Regions from separate parts of the Stenotrophomonas sp. 10L48 genome, predicted to be linked through region 2. Evidence: riboswitches for the same ligand, from Rfam matches in the RefSeq annotation. Region 2 holds a riboswitch; the other holds the start of a gene.
What was found. Region 2 has a riboswitch for glycine ahead of AC1DCU_RS17935 (trimeric intracellular cation channel family protein). Riboswitches for the same ligand answer to the same signal wherever they lie in the genome.
Positions count from the first base shown of each region.

Region 1 (10,828 bases), on a different contig from region 2:
CCGACCAGGTCCCAGTTGCCTTCCCTGGTGTAGAACTTCACCGCGAAGCCGCGCACGTCGCGCGGGGTGTCGACCGAGCCGGCGCCGCCGGCAACCGTGGAGAAGCGGGTGAACACCGGCGTCTTCACCCCGACCTCGGTGAGGATCTTCGCCCGGGTCACCTTGCCCAGCGAGCGGGTCAGTTCGAAGAAGCCGTGGGCGGCCGAACCGCGTGCATGGACGATGCGCTCGGGAATACGCTCGTGGTCGAAGTGGGTGATCTTCTCGCGCAGCAGGAAGTCTTCCAGCAGGGTGGGTCCACGCGGTCCCTGGCGCAGGGAGTTCTGGTTGTCTGCAACCGGAATGCCCTGGTTGCTGGTCAGTACCGGATGGGCGCCTCCTGCGAGCGGATGCAGTTCATCGCCCTGGCCGCGGCTGTCAGGGTCGGCGGAGGTGGTGGCGGGAGCGCGCTTGCCGGTCGGCTTGCTGGCGGCCATGGAGGATCTCCTGGAGCGGGTAGGGGGGCAGACTCCAGACAGTGGCGCCGCCGGCGTTAATGCACGGTCCCGTGGGAGTGAACGCGCAGACAAATCGGCGGCTCGGGTATGCTTGCCGCATGCGAGTCGAACCCGCCGACATCGAAGCCCTGTTCGACGCCATTCCGGACGTGCTGTTCTTCATGAAGGATCGCCAGGGCCGCTACACCTACGTCAACCAGACCATGCTGCGACGGCTGGGCCTGCGTGCGCGCAAGGACGTGATCGGACGCACCGCGGCCGAGATCTACCCCACCGGCCTGAGTGCGGACTATGTCGACCAGGACGCACGCGTGCTGTCCGGCGAGGTGATCGAGAACCTGATGGAGCTGCACCTGTTCGCCAACCGCGAACCGGGCTGGTGCCTGACCTGCAAACGCCCGCTGCTGGTGGACGGGCAGGTCGAGGGGCTGATCGGCATTTCCCGCGACCTCGGCCAGAAGGACAGCCTGGGGACCCAGTACGAGCAGCTCCGTCTGGCCTTGGCCCACCTCAATACGCACTACGCCGAGAACGTGCGGATGCAGACGCTGCTGGACATCACCGGGTTCTCGTTGTCCAAGCTGGAGCGCAGCTTCCGCAAGGTGTTCCAGATGACGCCGCAGCAGGTGCTGACCCGGCTGCGGATCCAGATGGCCATGCACCTGCTGCATGGCAACGAGAGCATTGCCTGCATCGGCCAGGCCTGCGGTTTCAGCGACCAGAGCGCGTTCACCCGCAAGTTCAAGGCTGAAACCGGTTTCTCCCCGCGCGCCTACCGCGCCCGTATCGGCGGCAATGTCGGCGAGCCGGTACCGGCCTGAGTTTCCTGCTGCGCTGTGCCTATCCCCGCGGCGGCTGGACACGGTAAGGTGTCGCCCTTGTAGCCGCCGCCAGCCCTGCCGATGCCCGCCACCCCCGATACGACCGCTTCGCCCTCCCGCCTCGGCCATTCGCTCAAGCCACGCCAGCTGATCATGATGGGGCTGGGCAGCGCCATCGGCGCCGGCCTGTTCCTCGGCTCCGGCGTGGGCGTGCAGGCGGCCGGCCCGGCGGTGCTGGTGTCCTACCTGGTGGCCGGTGCGCTGGTGATCATCGTGATGAACGCGCTGGGCGAAATGGCCGCGGCCAAGCCGACCAGCGGTGCGTTCTCGGTGTATGCGGCCGATGCCATGGGCGCCACCGCCGGTGCCACCGTGGGCTGGCTGTGGTGGGTGCAGCTGGTCATCGTGATCGCCGCCGAGGCAGTGGGTGCGGCCGGATTGCTGGCCACGGTCTGGCCGGTGGTGCCGGTACCGATGGCGGCATTGGCCTTCATGCTGTTCTTCACCGCGATCAACCTGCTCGGGGTGAAGAACTTCGGCGAGTTCGAATTCTGGTTCGCCATCCTCAAGGTGGCGGCGATCCTGGCCTTCATCGCCGTGGGCGTGGCGCTGCTGATGGGCTGGCTGCCGCAGGTGGCCTCGCCGGGCCTGAGCAACTTCACCGAGCATGGTGGCTTCGCACCGAAGGGCCTGGCCGGCATCGGCGCGGCGCTGTTGGTGGTGGTGTTCGCCTTCGGTGGCACCGAAATCGTGGCCGTCGCTGCGGCGGAGACCGAAGACCCCGAGCGCAGCATCGCCCGTGCCATCCGCACCGTGGCCTGGCGCATCCTGGTGTTCTACATCGGTTCGCTGAGCGTGATCATCGCCGTGGTGCCGTGGACCAGCGAAGCGCTGAAGTCGCCGTTCGCCGCGGTTCTCGATGTCGCCAATATCCCGGGCGCGGCCACCGCCATCACCCTGATCGCGGTGATCGCCCTGCTGTCAGCGCTCAATGCCAACCTCTACGGCGCCTCGCGCATGATGTATTCGCTGGCGCAACGCCGCGAAGCACCGGCCGTGCTGGGCTGGACCGATCCGCGCCAGGTGCCGGTGATCGCGGTGCTGGCCAGCGTCCTGTTCGGCTTTGCTGCCACCATCATGGAACTGCTGTTCCCGGACAAGGTGTTGCCGGTGCTGCTGAACATCGTCGGTTCCACCTGCCTGCTGGTGTGGACGTTGTCGCTGGTCTCGCAGCTGGTGCTGCGCCGTCGCGCCGACCGTCTGGGCACGCGCCTGCCGTTCCGCATGGCAGGCTTCCCGTGGCTGACCGTCTGTGCGCTGGCGATCCTGGCGCTGATCTTCGGCCTGCTGCTGAGTGAAGCGCATACGCGCCTGCAGTTCCTGTCGATGGTGGCGCTGACGGCGACCATCGCGGCCAGCAGCGCCATCGCCCGGCGCATGCGCGAGGCGTGATGGGGCCGCCGGGCATGGCCCGGCGCTACCGATACGCCGCGCCCACATTCCGCGTGCCATCCTGATCGCGTGGGCCATCACCGGCCCGACGAACGGGAGCACCGCATGCTGCGCAGCCGTCCCTTCCTGATGTTCACCGGCCAGGCCGAAGCGGCGCTGGCCCTGTACGCCGAAGCCTTCGCCGAATTCCGCCTGCTGGCCCTGCAGCGCCACCCGGACGGGGCGGGCGCGGGCGTGCCCGGGCAGGTCCGCCAGGCCATTTTCCTGCTCGGCGGCACCCACTACCTGTGCTTTGACAGCCTGGATGTGCACGACTTCACCTTCACGCCCTCGATGTCGCTGTTCGTCGAGTGTTCCGGCGCCGAATCATTCGAGCGTGCCGCGCGCGTGCTGGGTGACGGCGGGCACTGGCTGATGCCGGTGGGCGAGCAGGATTTCAGCAGCCGCTACGGCTGGGTGCAGGACCGCTTCGGCGTGTCGTGGCAGTTGAGCCTGGGGCAGATGCCCGACCCGTGACGCGTTCTGCCGCTGCGCTCGCCGGGCATGGCCCGGCGCTACCGGAAAACAAGAACGGCCCGCTTGCGCGGGCCGTTCTCATTTCCGATGCCGCGATGGCTTACGCCTCGACTTCATCATCCTTGTAGGCATCGACCGGGATGCAGGCACACATCACGTTCTTGTCGCCGTACACGTTGTCGACGCGGGCGACCGGCGGCCAGTACTTCTGCAGCTTCAGGCTCGGCAGCGGGAAGGCGGCCAGCTCGCGCGGGTAGGCGTGGGTCCACTCGCTGGCGGTCACGGCCGTGGCCGTGTGCGGGGCGTTCTTCAGCGGGTTGTCCTCGCGGTCCAGGCGGCCGTCTTCGATCGCGGTGATCTCTTCGCGGATCTGGATCATCGCGTCGATGAAGCGGTCCAGCTCGTGCAGCGATTCGCTTTCGGTCGGTTCGACCATCAGCGTGCCGGCCACCGGGAAGCTCAGGGTCGGGGCATGGAAGCCGAAGTCGATCAGGCGCTTGGCCACGTCTTCGGCACCGATGCCGCTGGTCTTCTCCAGCGGACGAACGTCCAGGATGCACTCGTGCGCGACCAGGCCGTTGCGACCGGTGTACAGGGTCTTGAAGTGCGGGGCCAGGCGCTTGGCGATGTAGTTGGCGTTGAGCTGGGCGACCTGGGTGGCCTTGCGCAGGCCCTCGGTGCCCATCATCGCGATGTACATCCAGCTGATCGGCAGGATCGAGGCGCTGCCGAAGCTGGCGGCGCTGACCATGCCGACCGGACCGTTGTCACCCAGCTTGCCCGGCAGGAACGGGGCAAGGTGCGACTTGACCGCACACGGGCCAACGCCCGGGCCGCCGCCGCCGTGCGGGATGCAGAAGGTCTTGTGCAGGTTCAGGTGCGAAACGTCCGAACCCCACTTGCCCGGCTTGGCCACGCCGACCAGGGCGTTCATGTTGGCACCGTCGGTGTACACCTGGCCGCCATGCTTGTGGATGATCTCGCAGATCTCCACCACCTCTTCCTCGAACACGCCGTGCGTGGACGGGTAGGTCATCATGATCGCGGCCAGGCGGTCGCTGTACTTCTCGGCGTTGAGACGGATGTCTTCGACGTCGACGTTGCCGTTGGCATCGGTCTTGGTGACCACGACCTTCATGCCGCACATCTGCGCCGAGGCCGGGTTGGTGCCATGCGCCGAATCCGGGATCAGGCAGATGTCACGGTGATCTTCGCCACGCGAGCGGTGGTAGGCGCGGATCGCCAGCAGGCCGGCGTACTCGCCCTGCGCACCGGAGTTCGGCTGCAGGCTGACGGCGTCGTAGCCGGTGCACTCGACCAGCATCGCTTCCAGCGAATCGATCAGTTCCTTGTAGCCCAGCGCCTGCTCGGCCGGCACCAGCGGGTGGATCTGCGAGAACTCCGGCCAGGTCACCGGGATCATTTCGGCGGTGGCGTTGAGCTTCATGGTGCACGAGCCCAGCGGGATCATCGTGCGGTCCATCGCCAGGTCCTTGTCGGCCAGCGAACGCAGGTAGCGCAGCAGTTCGTGCTCGCTGTGGTGGGTGTTGAACACCGGGTGGGTCAGGAACGCGGACTGGCGCAGCAGGCCGGCCGGCAGCGCATCGGCGGTGCTGGCATCGAGCGCGTCCACATCAACGGTGGCACCGAACAGCGCGCCTACGGCGACGATGTCGGCGCGGGTGGCGGTCTCGTCCAGGCTGATGCCGACCGAACTGCTGTCGATCGCACGCAGGTTGTAGCCGGCGGCACGGGCCTTGGCATGGATCGCGTCGGCGTCGACACCGGTGACGTGCAGCGTGTCGAAGAAGTCGGCACCGACCTGCACACCGGCAGTGCGCAGCGCGCTGGCCAGGATGGCGGCCAGGCGATGGGTGCGGCGGGCGATGCGGGTCAGGCCTTCCGGACCGTGGTAGACGGCATACATCGAGGCCATCACCGCCAGCAGCACCTGTGCGGTGCAGATGTTGGAGGTGGCCTTCTCGCGGCGGATGTGCTGTTCGCGGGTCTGCAGGGTCAGGCGGTAGGCCGGGTTGCCCTGTGCGTCGATCGAGACGCCGATCAGGCGGCCCGGCATCGAACGCTTGTAGGCGTCACGGCAGGCCATGAACGCAGCATGCGGGCCACCGAAGCCGAACGGCACGCCGAAACGCTGGCTGTTGCCGACCACGATGTCCGCACCCCATTCGCCCGGGGCGGCCAGCAGGGTCAGTGCCAGCAGGTCGGTGGCCACGGCCACCAGGCCGCCGCGCGCGTGCACGGCATCGACCAGCGCCTTGTAGTCGCCCACCTGGCCGAAGGTGTCCGGGTACTGCAGCAGCAGGCCGAAGGCTTCCGCTTCCAGCGCTTCGGCCGGGGTGCCCACGCGCAGCACGATGCCCATGGGCTCGGCGCGGGTGCGCAGCAGTTCCAGCGTCTGCGGGTGCACGGCGTCGTGCACGAAGAAGGTGTCCGACTTCGACTTGGCCGAGCGCTTGGCCAGGGTCATCGCTTCAGCGGCGGCCGTGGCTTCGTCCAGCAGCGAGGCGTTGGCGATTTCCATGCCGGTCAGGTCGGCGCACAGGGTCTGGAAGTTGATCAGCGCTTCCATGCGGCCCTGCGAGATTTCCGCCTGGTACGGGGTGTAGGCGGTGTACCAGGCCGGGTTTTCCAGGATGTTGCGCAGGATCACGTTCGGCGTGTGGGTACCGTAGTAGCCCTGGCCGATGAAGCTGCGCAGCACGGTGTTCTTGTCGGCGATCGCGCGGATCTTCGCCAGCGCCTGCACTTCGGTGATCGACTCCGGCAGCGCCAGCGGTGCCGGCGACTTGATCTTGGCCGGCACGATGGCATCGGTCATCGCATCCAGCGAGGCGTGGCCGATGACGCCGAGCATCTGCGCGATCTCGGCATCGTTGGGGCCGATGTGGCGCTCGACGAACGCCGAATGGTGCTCGAGCTCACGCAGGGAAGGGGTGTTCTGGGACATGGCGAAGGATCCGTCAGGAAAGGGCACACGCACGGGCACAAGCCGCCGGTCGGCGGTCTGCGGGCGCCCCTCTGTCCTTTTGCCTGAGAGTTTAAAAGCGCGGAAAACCGCAGCTTCGTGCCCCTTCGGCGCCGGATCGAACCGGTCTCTCCAGAGTTCTGTTACGGGTGGTATCGGGCCTGAGCGATTACGGGCGTTGCGCCTTCGGCAGCGGTGACCTGCTTCTCCCACCGTGTTGCCCGCCGATTATAGCTCGTTGCCGGCGCCTGACGGTGGCCCGGGCTGGCCTCACGGGGCTGAATGGCCGATGGCCCGGGCGTGCGTTCTGTGCATCCGTGCATGGCATCGCGCGCATTCCCCACCTATGATGGTGGGATTCTCGTATTCATCTGGCGCCGTCCCTGCTGCAGGGGATCGGCGCCCGCCGTGCGTGTCATGCATGGCCCTGCCGGACGCTTGCCCGATGACCGCCGCCGTTGCTCCTTCCACCCGCCGCATGGCCCTGTTGCTCGCTGGCCTGGCCATGTTCGGTCCGTTCTCGATCGACACCATCTTTCCCGCGTTTCCGCAGCTGGCCCAGCGCCTGGCGGTGGACGAGGTGGCGGTGCAGCAGACCATCAGCGTCTACCTGCTGTTCTACGGCCTGATGAGCCTGGCCCATGGCCCGCTGTCCGATGCGTGGGGACGCAAGCGGGTGATCCTCGGCGGCCTGGTGATCTTCGTCGGCGCCTCGGTGGGCTGTGCGTTGTCTACCGACCTGACCACGCTGCTGGCGTTCCGCGCACTGCAGGGCCTGTCCGCCGGCGTGGGCATGATCGTCGGCCGCGCGGTGATCCGCGATCTGTACCACGGCCACGACGCGCAGCGGCTGATGAGCCAGGTGTCGATGCTGTTCGGTATCGCCCCGGCCATCGCGCCGATCATCGGTGGCTGGATCCTGCTCAGCGGTGCCGGCTGGCCGCTGATCTTCTGGTTCCTGGTGGTATTCGCGCTGGTGCTGCTGGCGGCCACCGCGCGCTTCCTGCCGGAAACCCATCCGGTGGAGGCGCGGATCGCCCTGTCGCCACGCACGTTGCTGCGCGATTACGTGCGCATCGGCTTCAACCCGCGGTTCCTGCGCCTGGCCCTGGCCGGCAGCATCGGGTTCGGCGGCATCTTCCTGTACATCTCCTCGGCGCCGGCCATCGTGATGCAGCACCTGCATCTGGGTGAAGGTGGCTTTGCGTGGTTGTTCATTCCCACCATCGGCGGCATGACCACCGGTTCGTTCCTGTCCGGGCGCATGGCCGGGCACAGCACACCGACCCGGCAGGTCGCGCTCGGTTTCACCCTGTGTGCGGTCTCTGCCGTGTTGAACATCGGCTACGTCACCCTGGCGCCGCAGTTCGCGCTGCCGTGGGCGGTGATGCCGATCTTCCTTGGCGGCATGGGCATGGCGCTGATCTTCCCGATCCTGGCGCTGGCGGTGCTGGACATGTATCCGCTGCAGCGCGGCCTGGCGTCGTCGCTGCAGGCGTTCGTGCAGCTGATGATCAGCACCGTGGTGGCCGGCGTGGTATCGCCGCTGCTGCACAACAACCCGCTGCACCTGGCACTGGGACAGGCGGGCTTCTTCGCGGCCGGCTTCGTGTTCTGGTACTGGGAGCACCAGCGCGAGCGCGCATCAGAGGCAGCCAGCACGGCGCATTGAGCGTCGTGCAGGGGTAGGGCGCGTCATCACGCGCGGATCCGTTGCGGCGCTGCGGGCAGGGATTAGGCTGGGGTTTCCAGCGAGCCGGTTCGTGGGTGCACGACAGCCAGCCATTCCGATGTCGTCGCATGAGGTACCCGCATGGCTGCGCAGCAGACCTACCGCCTGTTCGAGGTGGCGCTGAAGGAGCGCCGCGTTCTTTCTCCTTCTTTGGACCGCATGGTGTTCACCGGCGCCGACGTGGCGCACATGAAGACCGAAGGCCCGGACCAGCGTATCAAGGTGTTTTTCCCCTTGCCCGGCCAGGACGCGCCGGACGTGCCCAGCGGCGAAGACTGGTATGCCCGTTACCGGGCACTGCCTGATGACGCGCGGCCGCCGATGCGCACCTTTACCCTCCGCCAGCTGCGTGCCGGCGAGTGCGAGGTCGACGTCGACTTCGTGCTGCATGGCCAGACCGGACCGGCCTCGCGCTGGGCCACGCATGCACGGCCGGGCGACCGCGTGGTGCTGCTGGCCCCCGATGCCGACTGTGCGGACAGCAGCGAGGGCTGGGAATGGAAGCCGCCAGCCGGGGTAGGCCAGGTGCTGCTGGTGGCCGATGAGACCGCATTGCCGGCGGTGGCCGGCATCCTCGAGGAACTGGCCGGGCTGGCCGATCCGCCGCGCACGCTGGCCCTGCTGGAGATCGCCCAGGCCGGTGATGCGGTGCCGCTGAAGGCACCGGCCACGGCCGAACTGGTGTGGTTGCCACGCGGGCAGCAGGCCCATGGGCAGCGGTTGCTGCAGGCAGTACAGGCGCGGCTGGCGGCGGCCGCGACCGTCGCCGGGGCTGCCGAGCTGGACGACATCGACGTTGATGCGCAGATCCTGTGGGAGCAGGCTGACGCCAGCGCGGACGGCGCGCTGTATGCCTGGGTAGCGGGCGAGGCCGGCGCGGTGATGGCGATCCGCCGGTATCTGCTGAAGGACTGCGGCCTGGATCGCCGCGCGATCACCTTCATGGGGTACTGGCGGCAGGGGCGGGTACTGGACTGAGCCGCTACCGCACGGGCGTGAACCGGCATGCAGGGGGTGTGGGTTATCCTTGCGCCCCCGCAATGCAAGCCCCACTGATGTCGACCTCTTCCAAATCCCGCCGCGACCAGCGCCGTCGCCAGGAACAGCAGGCTGCCAACAAGGCCGCCGCCACCGCCTCGCCCGTCGAGCCGCACGCCGAGCTGCGCGACACGCAGCGCACGCTGCTGGCCGGCATCGTCCGTCGCGATGGCGAATGGGTGCTGGGCATGGATGGCCGCATCGCCGGCCAAAGCGAGAGTGCGGCCCAGGTACTGGCGCTGATCATGCAGGCCGGTGAACTGCACGAACGGCAGGGCACGCCGGTGCGCCTGATCTATTCGGATGCGCTGCGCGATGCGGCGCAGGCCGAAGCCAACGAGAAGGGGCAGACCTTCGAGGAATTCAAGGCCGCGCTGGCCGCGCAGCTGGCGGCGAAGAAGAGCAACTGATCGTCATCGCGGTAGCGCCGGGCCATGCCCGGCGGCTTTTCATTACGCCGCTGCGCTCGCCGGGCATGGCCCGGCGCTACCGAAACGGAAAAGGGCGGATCCTCGCGGATCCGCCCTTTTTTCATTTCGCCGCCGGTGCCGCGTTGGCCTGCCAGCCGCACATCTGGCCTTCGTTCTGCTGCTTCAACCAGGCATTGACCGGGCTGAAGTACTCGATCATCGGGCCGGCATCGAGCTTGTCCGAGCCGGTCAGTTCCTTCAGCGTGGCCTGCCACGGCTGGCTGGCACCCTTGCTCAGCATCGCCCAGTACTTCTGGCCGGCTTCCTTGTTGCCGTAGAAGGTGCACTCGTGCAGCGGGCCCTTGAAGCCGGCGGCATCGCACAGGCCCTTGTAGAACTGGAACTGCAGGATGCGCGCCAGGAAGTAGCGGGTATACGGGGTGTTGCCCGGCACGTGGTACTTGGCACCCGGGTCGAAGAATTCCTCGCCACGGGCGCTGGCCGGGGCCACGCCCTGGTACTTGGCCTTCAGGTCCCACCATGCCTTGTTGTAGTTGTCCGGGGTGATCGAACCATCGAACACGCCCCAGCGCCAGCGGTCGATCATCAGGCCGAACGGCAGGAACGACACACCCGACAGCGCCATGCGCATCTGGTTGTTGATGACCGCTTCGCGGCTCTCGGTCGGCGCGTCGACCAGCCCGATCGAGCTGAGGTACTTCGGCGTCATCGCCAGCACGATGGTGTCGCCGATCGCTTCATGGAAGCCATCGTTGGCGCCGCCCTGGAACAGCGGCGGCAGCGGGTTGTAGGCCAGGTCGTAATAGATGTGGCCCAGCTCGTGGTAGATGGTGGTGAAGTTCTCTTCGTTGGGCTTGATGCACATCTTGGTGCGCACATCGCCTTCCATGTTCATGTCCCACGCACTGGCGTGGCAGACCACGTCGCGGTCATCGGGCTTGATGAACTGGGTCTTGTCCCAGTACGACTGCGGCAACGACGGCATGCCCAGCGATACGTAGAAATCCTGTGCACGCTCGGTCATCTGCTTGGCGGTGCGCAGTTCGGCCTCGCGTTGCGCCTTGTACTGCGCGGCTACGTTCGCATCCTTGCCGGCCTTGGCCAGCGCCGCGCTCAGGTTGGTCTGGTACTGCTTTTCCAGCGCTGCAGTGATGTCCAGGCTGCCGGCGCCCGGGTACGGTTCCAGCTGGTCCCACAGGTTGGACCAGTCCTGCTGCCACATGTTGCCCATCAGGTGCGCGGCGATCAGGCCGTTGCCCACCTCGGCCTTGTCCTTGCCATAGGTCTTGTCCAGCTTGCCGCGCGCGTAGCAGTGCAGCTGCTCGTACATCGGCTTGACCTGTTCCCACAGGCGA
Region 1 covers NZ_JBFTIX010000007.1:17,524-28,351, reverse strand. Annotated here, with positions in the region: gene AC1DCU_RS13190 (catalase) at 1-476, opposite strand, end outside; gene AC1DCU_RS13185 (AraC family transcriptional regulator) at 596-1,318, shown strand; gene AC1DCU_RS13180 (amino acid permease) at 1,400-2,770, shown strand; gene AC1DCU_RS13175 (VOC family protein) at 2,876-3,286, shown strand; gene gcvP (aminomethyl-transferring glycine dehydrogenase) at 3,387-6,254, opposite strand; glycine riboswitch at 6,316-6,418, opposite strand; gene AC1DCU_RS13165 (multidrug effflux MFS transporter) at 6,718-7,944, shown strand; gene AC1DCU_RS13160 (siderophore-interacting protein) at 8,086-8,982, shown strand; gene AC1DCU_RS13155 (hypothetical protein) at 9,060-9,452, shown strand; gene AC1DCU_RS13150 (M2 family metallopeptidase) at 9,574-10,828, opposite strand, start outside.
Region 1: another riboswitch for glycine. It lies ahead of gcvP (aminomethyl-transferring glycine dehydrogenase); the one in region 2 lies ahead of AC1DCU_RS17935 (trimeric intracellular cation channel family protein).

Region 2 (10,828 bases):
GAGCGTATTGAGCGAGAAGCCCATCAGCGCGATCAACGCCAGCGTGCCGAACAGCACCACCGGAATCGCCACGCTGGGTACCAGTGCTGCGCGCCAGTGGCCGAGGAAGCCGAGCACCACCAGTACCACCAGCGCGATCGCCAGCAGCAGGGTCACTTCTGCTTCGTGCAGGGTGGCGCGGATCACCGGCGAGCGGTCCATCACCAGGCGCATGTCCACCGTGCTGGGCAGCAGGGCGTGCAGCTGCGGCAACTGCGCCTGGATGGCATCGACGGTGGCGATGATGTTGGCGCCGGGCTGGCGGCTGACGATCAGCAGCACGGCGGGGCGTTCGTTGTGGAAGCCACTGGCATAGCGATCCTCCACGCCATCGACGACGGCAGCGACATCGCCCAGCCGCAGCAGGCGGTCATCGCTGGCCTTCAGCGCCAGCTGGCGATACTGCGTTGCCTGGCGCAGTTGCAGCGGCGCTTCCAGTTGCCAGTGCTGCTGCGCGCCTGCGACCGCACCCAGTGGGCGCACTGCATTGGCGCGGCTGATTGCCTGTGCCACGTCTTCCAGTGCCAGGCCTGCGTGATTGAGAGCATTGGGGTCCAGCGACACGCGAACCGCCGGCAGCGCGCTGCCGCCCACCTGCACTTCGCCCACGCCCGGCACCTGCGACAGCTTCTGCGCCAGCACGGTCGAACCCAGGTCGTACAGCTGTCCCGGCGAGAGCGTATCGGAGGTCAGCGCCAGCGCCAGGATCGGCGCCTGCGACGGATTGACCTTGCGGTACTGCGGCATGCCCGGCATGCCGCTGGGCAGCTGGCCGCGGGCGAGGTTGATCGCGGCCTGCACTTCGCGCGCGGCCTCGTCGATGTCGCGGCCGAGCACGAACTTCAGTTCGATCTCGGTCTTCCCCTGGGTGCTGGCCGAATCGATGCGCGAGATGCCGGGCAGGCTGCCCAGCGCACGCTCCAGCGGCGTGGCGACGGTGGCCGCCATCGATTCGGGCGAGGCGCCGGGCAGGCTGGCACTGACTTCAATGGCGGGATAGTCGACCTGGGGCAGCGGTGCCACCGGCAGCAGGCGCAGCGCCAGCAGGCCGGCCAGTACCAGCGCCACCGCCAAGAGGATGGTCGCCACCGGACGCTGCACGCAGGCCTGTGCCAGGCGTGCTACAGGGGTCATGCGCCGGCCTCGCCAGCGGTTGCCGGTGCTGTCGCGCGGCGACGCTGCAGACGGTCGAAGGCCAGGTAGATCACCGGCGTGGTGAACAGCGTCAACACCTGGCTGACCATCAGGCCACCCACCATCACCCAGCCCAGCGGCTGCCGCAGCTCTGCGCCCGAGCCACTGGCCAGCATCAGCGGTACCGCGCCGAACAGCGCGGCCAGGGTGGTCATCAGGATCGGCCGGAAGCGCAGCAGCGCCGCCTGGTGGATCGCCTCACGCGGGCTCATGCCGCGCGTGCGCTGCGCGTCCAGCGCGAAGTCGATCATCATGATCGCGTTCTTCTTCACCAGGCCGATCAGCAGCACGATGCCGATCACTGCGATCAGGTCCAGGCTGCGTCCGCTCACCCACAACGCGGCCAGGGCGCCCACGGTCGCCGAGGGCGGGGTGGAGAGAATGGTGATGGGGTGGATGAAGCTCTCGTAGAGCACGCCCAGCACGATGTACATCACCACCACCGCCGCCAGGATCAGCCACAGCGTGCTCGACAGCGAACTGCTGAAGGCCGCCGCCGCGCCCTGCAGGCGCAGCTCGATGCTCTGCGGCAATGCCACCTGTGCCTGCGCGGCATGCACGGCATCCACCGCTTCGCCCAGCGATGCGCCGGGCGCAAGGTTGAACGACAGCGTGGCCGCCGGGAACTGACCGACATGGTTGCGCAGCAGCGCCGTTGGCCCCTGCTCGACGCGCGCCACCGCGCCCAGCGGCACGGTCTGGCCGTTGCTGCTGCGCACGCGCAGGCCGCTGATCGCCTCCGGCCCCGGTTGCCGCGCCGGATCGGCCTCAAGCACCACCCGGTACTGGCTGGCTTGGGTGAATATGGTCGAGATCTGCCGTTGCCCATAGGCGTCGTACAGTGCGTCGGCCACCGCTTCCACACTCACGCCAAGGCGTGCGGCGGCATCGCGGTCGATGCTCACCCTGGCCTGCCGGCCCTGCATCTGCAGGTCACTGGCCACATCACGCAGCGCCGACGATTGGCGAAGCGCGTGCAACAGCTTTGGGGTCCAGGTTTCCAGCGTCTGCAGGTCCGGCGTGGTCAGGGTGAACTGGTACTGGTTGCGGCTGATGCGGTCTTCGATGCCCAGCTCCTGCACCGGTTGCAGGTACAGGGTGATGCCGGGAATCCTCGCCACGCGTTGCTGCAGCCGCGCCATCACCACATCGGCGCCCTCGCGCTCGCCATGTGGCTTCAGTTCGATCAGCAGGCGGCCGGTGTTGAGGGCGGCATTGTTGCCGTCCACGCCGATGTAGGAAGACAGGCTGGCCACGGCCGGGTCCTGTTCAATGGCCGTGGCCAAGGCAAGCTGGCGCTCGCGCATGGCCTGGAACGAGATCGCCTGCGGGGCTTCGCTGATGCCCTGCACCAGGCCGGCATCCTGCACCGGGAAGAAGCCCTTCGGCACGGCGAAATACAGCGCCACCGTCAGCGCAAGCGTGGCCACGGTCGCCAGCAGCATCAGTGGCTGGCGCTGCAGTACCCAGCGCAGCTGTCGGTCGTAGAGGGCAATGATGCGATCGAACACGTCGCGCTTCGGGGTCGGAGCCCTGACCGGATCCGACCCGGGCGGGGTCAGATTCCCGTGGGGCGCTGACCCTTTGGCATGTGGTTTCAGGAAGCGCGCACACAGCATCGGCGTCAAGGTCAGCGACACCAGCAGCGAAATGCCGATGGCCACCGCCAGCGTCACTGCGAACTCATGGAACAGCGCGCCCACCAGGTCGGCCATGAACAGCAGCGGGATCAGCACGGCGATCAACGAGACCGTCAGCGACACCAGGGTGAAGCCAATCTCGCTGGCACCTTTCAGCGCTGCCTCGCGCGGGCTTTCGCCGTCTTCCAAGTGGCGGGCGATGTTCTCCAGCATCACGATCGCATCGTCCACCACGAAGCCGGTGGCGATGGTCAACGCCATCAGCGTGAGGTTGTTGAGCGAATAGCCGGCCAGCAGCATCACCGCGAACGTACCGATCAGCGACAGCGGCACCGCCACGCTGGGAATCAGCGTAGCCGGCAGGTTGCGCAGGAATACCCAGGTGACCAGCACCACCAGCGCGATGGCCAGCACCAGTTCCTTCTGTACGCCGCGCACGGACGCGCGGATCGATTCGGTGCGGTCGCTGAGCACGGTCATCTGCACGCCGGCCGGCAGCGTGGCCTGCAGCTGCGGCAGCAACGCACGCACCTGTCCGACCACGGCGATGACGTTCGCACCGGGTTGGCGCTGGATGTTCACCAGCACCGCCGGGGTGGTGCCGCTCCATGCCGCCAGCTGGCGGTTCTCGGCGCCGTCGGTGATGGTGGCCACATCGCCCAGCCGCAGCGGTGCGCCCTCACGCCAGGCCAGCACCAGTGCGCGGTATTCGGCAACGCTGCGCATCTGGTCGTTGGCATCGAGCATCACCGCGCGGATCGGGCCATCGAAGCTGCCCTTGGGCAGGTTGACGTTGGCTGCGGCAATCGCAGTGCGGATGTGGTCCATGCCCAGGTTGTTGGCGGCCAGCGCGGCCGGATTGACCTGGATGCGCACGGCGGGGCGCTGGCCACCGGCCAGGCTGACCAGGCCCACACCCGGCAACTGCGCCAAGCGCTGGGCGATGCGGGTATCGACCAGGTCATGCACCTGGGGCAGTGACAGGCCCTGCGAGGTCACCGCCAGGGTCAGGATCGGCGTGTCGGCCGGATTGACCTTGCGATACACCGGCGGCACCGGCAGGTCGCCGGGCAGGAAGCTGCCGGCGGCGTTGATCGCCGCCTGCACGTCCTGTTCGGCCACGCCCAGCGACACCTCCAGGCCGAACTGCAGAGTGATCACCGATGCCCCCCCGGAACTGGTGGACGACAGCTGCTTCAGGCCGGGGATCTGCCCGAGCTGGCGCTCCAGCGGCGCGGTGATGGTGCGCGTGGTCAGCTCGGGGCTGGCACCGGGGTACAGCGTGGTGATCTGGATGATCGGATAGTCGACCTGCGGCAGCGCCGCCACCGGCAGCAGGCGATAGGCCAGTACCCCGGACAGCAGCAGCGCCACCATCAGCAGGGTGGTGGCGACCGGGCGCAGGATGAAGGCGCGCGAGAGGTTCATGCGCCGGCCCTGGTCGATGCCTCCTCGGTGATGATCTCCACCGCGGTGCCGTCTTCCAGCCCGTCGATGCCTTCGATCACCACCTTGTCACCAGCCACCAGGCCGGAACGCACCGCCACGCGTCCGGCGTCGGCCGGACCGAGCACCACCGAGCGACGTTGTGCCTTGTTGTCCTTGTCGACGATGTGCACGTAGTTGCCCTGGCTGCCGAACTGCACGGCGGCATCGGGAATCAGCAGCGCGGGATGCTCACCCAGCTGCAGGCGCACATTGACGAACTGGTTGGGGAACAGCGCCTGGTCGGCGTTGTCGAACTGCGCGCGCAGCTTCAGCGTGCCGGTGGCGGTATCGATGCGGTTGTCGACGCTGGACAGGGTGCCGCTGGCGAGCTGCCGTCGTTCTTCGCGGTCCCAGCTTTCCACCGCCAGCGCCGGCTGCGCCTGCACGGCATCGAGCAGGGCGGGAAGCTCCGGCTCGGGCACGGTGAACAGCACGCTGATCGGCGCCGTCTGCGCCAGCGTGACCAGGCCTTCGGTATCGCTGGCGTGCACCAGGTTGCCTACGTCCAGCCGGCGCAGGCCGACACGGCCGCTGACCGGGGCGATGATGCGCGTGTACTGCAACTGCAGGCGTGCTTCGTCCACCGATGCCTGGTCGCTGAGGCGGCGCCCCTGCAGCTGCCGCACCTTGCTCTGCTGGTCGCTCAGTTCCTGTGCCGACACGTAGTTCTGTCGCTGCAGTTCGCGGTAGCGCTGCAGCTGGCGCTCGGCATTCTCCAGCTCGGCCAGGTTCTGCTGCTGCGTACCCTGTGCGTGCGCAAGCTTCACTTGGTAGGGGCGGGGATCGATCTGTGCCAGCAGGTCGCCGGCGTTGACCTGCTGACCTTCCTGGAAATGCAGGCGCATCAGTTCGCCGTCCACGCGGCTGCGCACCACCACGCTGTGCAGCGGAGTGACCGTACCGACCGCCTTCATCCGCAGCACCAGCGGCTCGGCGCTGGCAAGGGCGATGCGTACAGGCACCGTCTTGCCGCTGCCGGCTTCGCCACTGCCCGCCTCGGCCCGCGGCCACAGCCACCACGCCAGGCCAGCGACAAAGGCAAGACCGGCAACGACCAGCAGCAGGCGGGCACGACGTGAGCGGGAGTTTTCGGCGACAGACATGGGGCATCCTGCGCCCTGCGTGCACGCAGGGTCATGCGGGCCCGTCGGCACCACGAAGGGCCACGGGCAGCGGGGGAGGGGGATTGTCTGGCGGGGCCGCAGGCGCGGCGTGGCTGGATGCCGTCGCGCGTGCGACGGGGCGCCAATGGTAGCGGTTTACGCGGGCGGTCGCCGCGTGACCTTGGTCATGCCACCCCGCCGGTAGTGCCGGCCAGCGCTCAATGTACTTCGTCGTGGTACACGAACTTGGGCATTTCCCAGCGGTAATGGATCGCCAGCAGACGCATGGCGAAACCACCGCCCAGGCAGCACAGGATCGCCGTGGCATCGGCCACGCCCCAGTGCAGCAACAGCAGATACACCGCACCGGTCAGCAGCGAGATGATGGCGTACAGCTCCTTCTGGAAGATCAACGGCACCTCGTTGCAGAGGATGTCGCGCAGCACGCCGCCGAAGGCGCCGGTGAGCATGCCGGCGATCAGCACGATCGGGAGTGCATGGCCGGCCTCGCGCGCGATCGAGCAGCCGATCAGGGTGAAGGCGATCAGGCCCAGGCCATCGAGCACCAGGAAGGTGCGGCGGAAGTGGTGCATCCAGCGCGCCACCCAGGTGGCGATCAGTGCGGCGCACACAGTGAAACCGAGGTACTCCGGGTGTTTCACCCAGCCCAGCGGATAGTGGCCGAGCAGGATGTCGCGCAGCGAGCCGCCACCGAGGGCGGTGACACAGGCGATCATGACCACGCCGAACAGGTCCATGCGGCGGCGGCCGGCAGACAGGGCACCGGTCATGGCTTCGGCGGAAATGGCGATAAGGTAGATGATGGACAGCAGCATGGGACAGGCTCCGGGCGCGGTGGGGCCGGCCATGCGCACATACCGCCACTGCCTGCGCAATGACGGGATGACGATGACCGGTGCCGCTCCCGCTGTCCTTTTGCCTGAGAGTTCAGCGGCGTGAGCCGCGTGCCCCTTCGGCGGATCGTCCCGGGCGTGCCCGGTGACCTCTCTCCAGCTCGGCGAGTCGAATGCATGGTTGGTGGGATTCCAGCCCACCGGCCTGAGCGATCATGGGAGCCTGCGCCTTCGGCGGGCGCCAGCGCGGCGCCTCTCTCCTGCATTCGGTCGCCAGTATATCCGCTGCAGTGCAGCACGGCATAATCCGGCCATGGTTTCGCCCTCCCGCCCGTGGTTCCTGTACCTGCTCGAATGCCGCGACGGCAGCTATTACGCCGGCATCAGCACCGACGTGCAGGCCCGCTTTGCTGCTCACCAGGCCGGCAAGGGGGCCCGCTACACCCGGTCGCGGCCGCCACTGCGGGTCCTGGCGGTGCGTGAGTACCCGGACCGGGCAGCGGCCTCGCGTGCCGAATGGGAGCTCAAGCGGCAGCCGCGCGAACGCAAACTGGCGTGGCTGTTGCAGTAGATCCACGCCATGCGTGGATGGGGCGCATCCGGCCATGCCATGATCGCCCAGCCCTCAGCGCTGGAGACCCGGATGTCCACCGTTGCCCTGTTGTTCGCACTTTCCGCAGCAGCAAGCCCTGCCGCCGACGCCGCCACGATCGCAGCCATCGATGCCACCTGCCACGACTACGTCGACGGTCAACTGGAAGCCGACCCGCAGCGCGTCGCCCGTTCCCTGCATCCGGACCTGGCCAAGCGCGCGGTGCTCGGTGATACACCGGACGAGCGCCTGGGCCTGCGCCGGATGTCGAAGGAAGAGCTGGTTGCGCTGACGAAGCAGGGCGCGTTGAAGACCCCGAAAGATCAATGGGATCGCCGCTGCACGGTGCTGGACGTGACCGGCAACGCCGCATCGGTGCGGCTGGAAACCCCGTGGTTCGTCGACTACTTCCACATGGGCCGCTTCGAGCAGCGCTGGGTCATCGTCAACGCGCTGTGGTACCCGAAGCCGAAGGCGGAGTGACGCATGCGTGCTGCGGGCCGTGCATGGATCGCGCTACTGCTGTTGCTGGCCTTCGTTGACCTGCTACCGGGGCTGTTGTACCTGCTTGGGCTCGCTTGGGTGGAGGGCTGGCCGCAGCCCGCCGACCGCGCGCCCAGTGGTGTGGCGGCATGCAGCAGTGAGCCGCGCATGGGGCACCAACCGATCAACCCCTGGAGCTTCACCGCGCAGTTTTTCGACAAGGATGCGATGAAGAAGAAGGTGCCGGATGTCGAGCGGGAGGCCTACTGGATTGCCCGCCGCCACCTGTGGCGGCAGCCGCAGCACGACATGCTGCGCTGGCACCTGAGCAGCACCGCGTTGGCGATCTGGATCACCCGGCATTGGAGTGCCGCACAGATTGCCGATACCGCGAGGAAGGAAGATTTCTGCCGGGCATGGTCGAAACGGCGTGTGCCCGGCGGCCCGATGAAACGGTGAATCCACGGCATGCGTGGCTACGCTCCCTGCGGCCTGCACAGAAATTCATCCACGCATGGCGTGGATCTACTGTGCCGGTCGAGGATGTGCCCGCGGCACTACCTACCGCGAAGATTTCTGCCGGACATGATCCAGGCCCGATGAAGCAGTAGAGCCACGCCATGCGTGGCTGCGCTCCATGCAGCCTGCGCAGAACTTCATCCACGCATGGCGTGGATCTACTGTGTCGGTCGAGGGCGCTCGCCGCGCTACCTACCGCGAAGATTTCTACCGGACATGATCCAGGCCCGATGAAGCAGTAGAGCCACGCCATGCGTGGCTGTGCTCCATGCAACCTGCACAGAAATTCATCCACGCATGGCGTGGATCTACTGTGTCGGTCGAGAGGTCACGCATGGCGTGGATCTACCGCTTCGGTCGCCGGTCTTCGCGGTCATCGCCGAAGATGATCCGCGCGCTGCGCTGGTAGCTCCAGTACGCCACCGCCCAGTTCAACAGCACCACGACGCGGTTGCGGAACCCGATCAGGAAGAACACGTGCGCGGCCAGCCAGAACCACCAGGCCAGCACGCCGGACAGCTGGAGCTTGCCCAGGTGCACGATCGCGGCCATGCGGCCGATGGTGGCCAGGTTGCCGAAGTCGGCGTACTTGAACGGTCCGGGTGCTGCCTTGCCATGCAGGCGCGCGCGAATCACGTCCGCCACGTACTTGCCCATCTGCTTGGCGGCAGGCGCAACGCCCGGTACCGGCTTGCCGTTGGCCTGGTTCAGCGCAGCGAGGTCGCCGGCCACGAACAGTTCCGGGTGACCAGACAGGGTTAGGTCGGGCTGCACCTGCACGCGACCGGCGCGGTCCAGCGGCACGTCCAGCGTGCGCGCCAGCGGTGAGGCGGCCACGCCGGCGGCCCAGACCACGGTGCGCGCGGGCACGAAGTGGTCGCCCAGCTTGAAGCCCTGTCCATCGATGTGGCTCACCGGCGTGCCGGTCATCACTTCCACGCCCAGCTTTTCCAGCTGTCGGCGTGCCTTCAGCGAAAGCACTTCGGGGAAGGTGGACAACACGCGCGGACCGGCCTCGACCAGCCGCACCTTGGCGCTGGCCGGATCGATGTGGCGGAATTCATTGCGCAGCGTATGCCTGGCGATTTCCGCGAGGGTGCCGGCCAGCTCGACCCCGGTCGGGCCACCCCCCACCACGGCAAAGCTCAGCCATGCCGCCTTCTTTTCCGGGTCCGGCTCGGCTTCGGCGCGTTCGAACGCCAGCAGCAGTTTGCGGCGCAGGGCGATGGCATCGTCCAGGGTCTTCAGGCCGGGCGCATCGTCCGCCCATTCGTCGTGGCCGAAGTAGGCGTGGGTGGCGCCGGTGGCCAGCAGCAGGCTGTCGTAGTCCAGCGTGCTGCCATCGGCCATGCGTACCTGGCGGGCCTGCTTGTCGATGGCCACCACTTCGCCCAGCCGCACCTCCACGTTGCGCTGGTGGCCGAGGATGTGGCGCAGCGGTGCGGCGATATCCGGAGCGGACAGCCCAGCGGTGGCCACTTGGTAAAGCAGCGGCTGGAACAGGTGGTGGTTGCGACGGTCGACCAGGGTGATGCGTATGCGTTCGCGGGCCAGCGCACGGGTGGCCCACAGGCCGGCGAAACCGCCGCCGACAACGACCAGGTGGGGGACGCGATCACGACTCATCGACTCACTCCAGGGGGGCATGGGGGAAGTGCCTGGCATCTTCGCACGGTCGCTCCTTGTCACGTCAGCGTGCATCGGGATCGGCGATACTCGGGTTCAGGCAACTGCCCGTGAGGAGTCCATGAGCGAACCGGAAAAGCGCATCGCCCTGTTGATCGACGCCGACAATGCACCGGCCTCGAAGATCGACGAAGTCCTGGCCGAGGTCGCGCGCTACGGTGTGGCCAACGTCCGCCGTGCCTACGGCAACTGGAAGAGCCCACGACTGAAGGGCTGGGAGGCGGTGCTGCACGAGTACGCGATCCGCCCGATCCAGCAGTTCGCCTACAGCAAGGGCAAGAACGCGTCGGACATGGCGATGGTGATCGACGCGATGGATCTGCTGTACGCGCGCAACCTCGATGGCTTCGCGATCGTGTCCAGCGATGCCGACTTCACTCCGATGGTGATGCGCCTGCTGACCGATGGCGTAAAGGTGTATGGCTTCGGCGAAAAGAAAACGCCGGAACCCTTCGTCAACGCGTGCTCGAAGTTCACCTACCTCGAAGCGTTGGGCCAGACCCACGCCAGCGTGCAGGATGTGGAGCAGGCAGCGAACGAACAATCATCGAACGGACAGGCGCCCAGCGAGCAGGCCACCAGCGATGATGCGCGCCCACGCAAGAGCGGGGCGGAAATGCGCAGCGATACGCGCCTTGTGAAGATGCTGCGCCGTGCGGTGTCCTCGGCAGAAGGCGAGGATGGCTGGTCGCACCTGGGTCCGGTCGGCAGCCAGATCGGCAACCAGGCCTCGTTCGATCCGCGCAACTACGGTTACGGCAAACTCAGTGACCTGCTGGCGGCGATCGGTTTGTTCGAACTCAAGAAGGACGGTAAGTCCTCCTACGTACGCGCGCTGCCGAAGAAGAACCGGTAGCGCCGGGCGTTGCCCAGCGTGTGCCGGTCGCGCAGCACTGCAGAAGACATGGTGTGGCTACAGCGTACGTGCGCTGGAGCCGGCATGGCCTTCCGCAAATCCGTTGGCGAAGTCTTCAACGCCATTGAAGGCCAGCAGCAGCACGCCGGCGCACAGCAGCATGTTGCGGTTCGAGCGCCGGTACCCGAGCACCAGCATCACCAGTCCTGCTGCCAGAAGCGTGTAGTTCACTGCATCCCATGCGGTCATGTCGTCTCTCCCTGTGGATGGGCGTATCGTAGCGGCTCCGCGCCATCGCGGCGCACTGCTGCACGCAAGGAAACCCGCATGTTGAAGATCTGGGGCCGCCGCAATTCCAGCAACGTCCGCAAGGT
Region 2 covers NZ_JBFTIX010000012.1:69,886-80,713, reverse strand. Annotated here, with positions in the region: gene AC1DCU_RS17950 (efflux RND transporter permease subunit) at 1-1,173, opposite strand, end outside; gene AC1DCU_RS17945 (multidrug efflux RND transporter permease subunit) at 1,170-4,301, opposite strand; gene AC1DCU_RS17940 (MdtA/MuxA family multidrug efflux RND transporter periplasmic adaptor subunit) at 4,298-5,464, opposite strand; gene AC1DCU_RS17935 (trimeric intracellular cation channel family protein) at 5,683-6,300, opposite strand; glycine riboswitch at 6,385-6,488, opposite strand; glycine riboswitch at 6,502-6,591, opposite strand; gene AC1DCU_RS17930 (GIY-YIG nuclease family protein) at 6,632-6,889, shown strand; gene AC1DCU_RS17925 (nuclear transport factor 2 family protein) at 6,962-7,393, shown strand; gene AC1DCU_RS17920 (hypothetical protein) at 7,397-7,852, shown strand; gene AC1DCU_RS17915 (NAD(P)/FAD-dependent oxidoreductase) at 8,258-9,538, opposite strand; gene AC1DCU_RS17910 (NYN domain-containing protein) at 9,660-10,454, shown strand; gene AC1DCU_RS17905 (hypothetical protein) at 10,512-10,703, opposite strand; gene AC1DCU_RS17900 (glutathione S-transferase family protein) at 10,782-10,828, shown strand, end outside.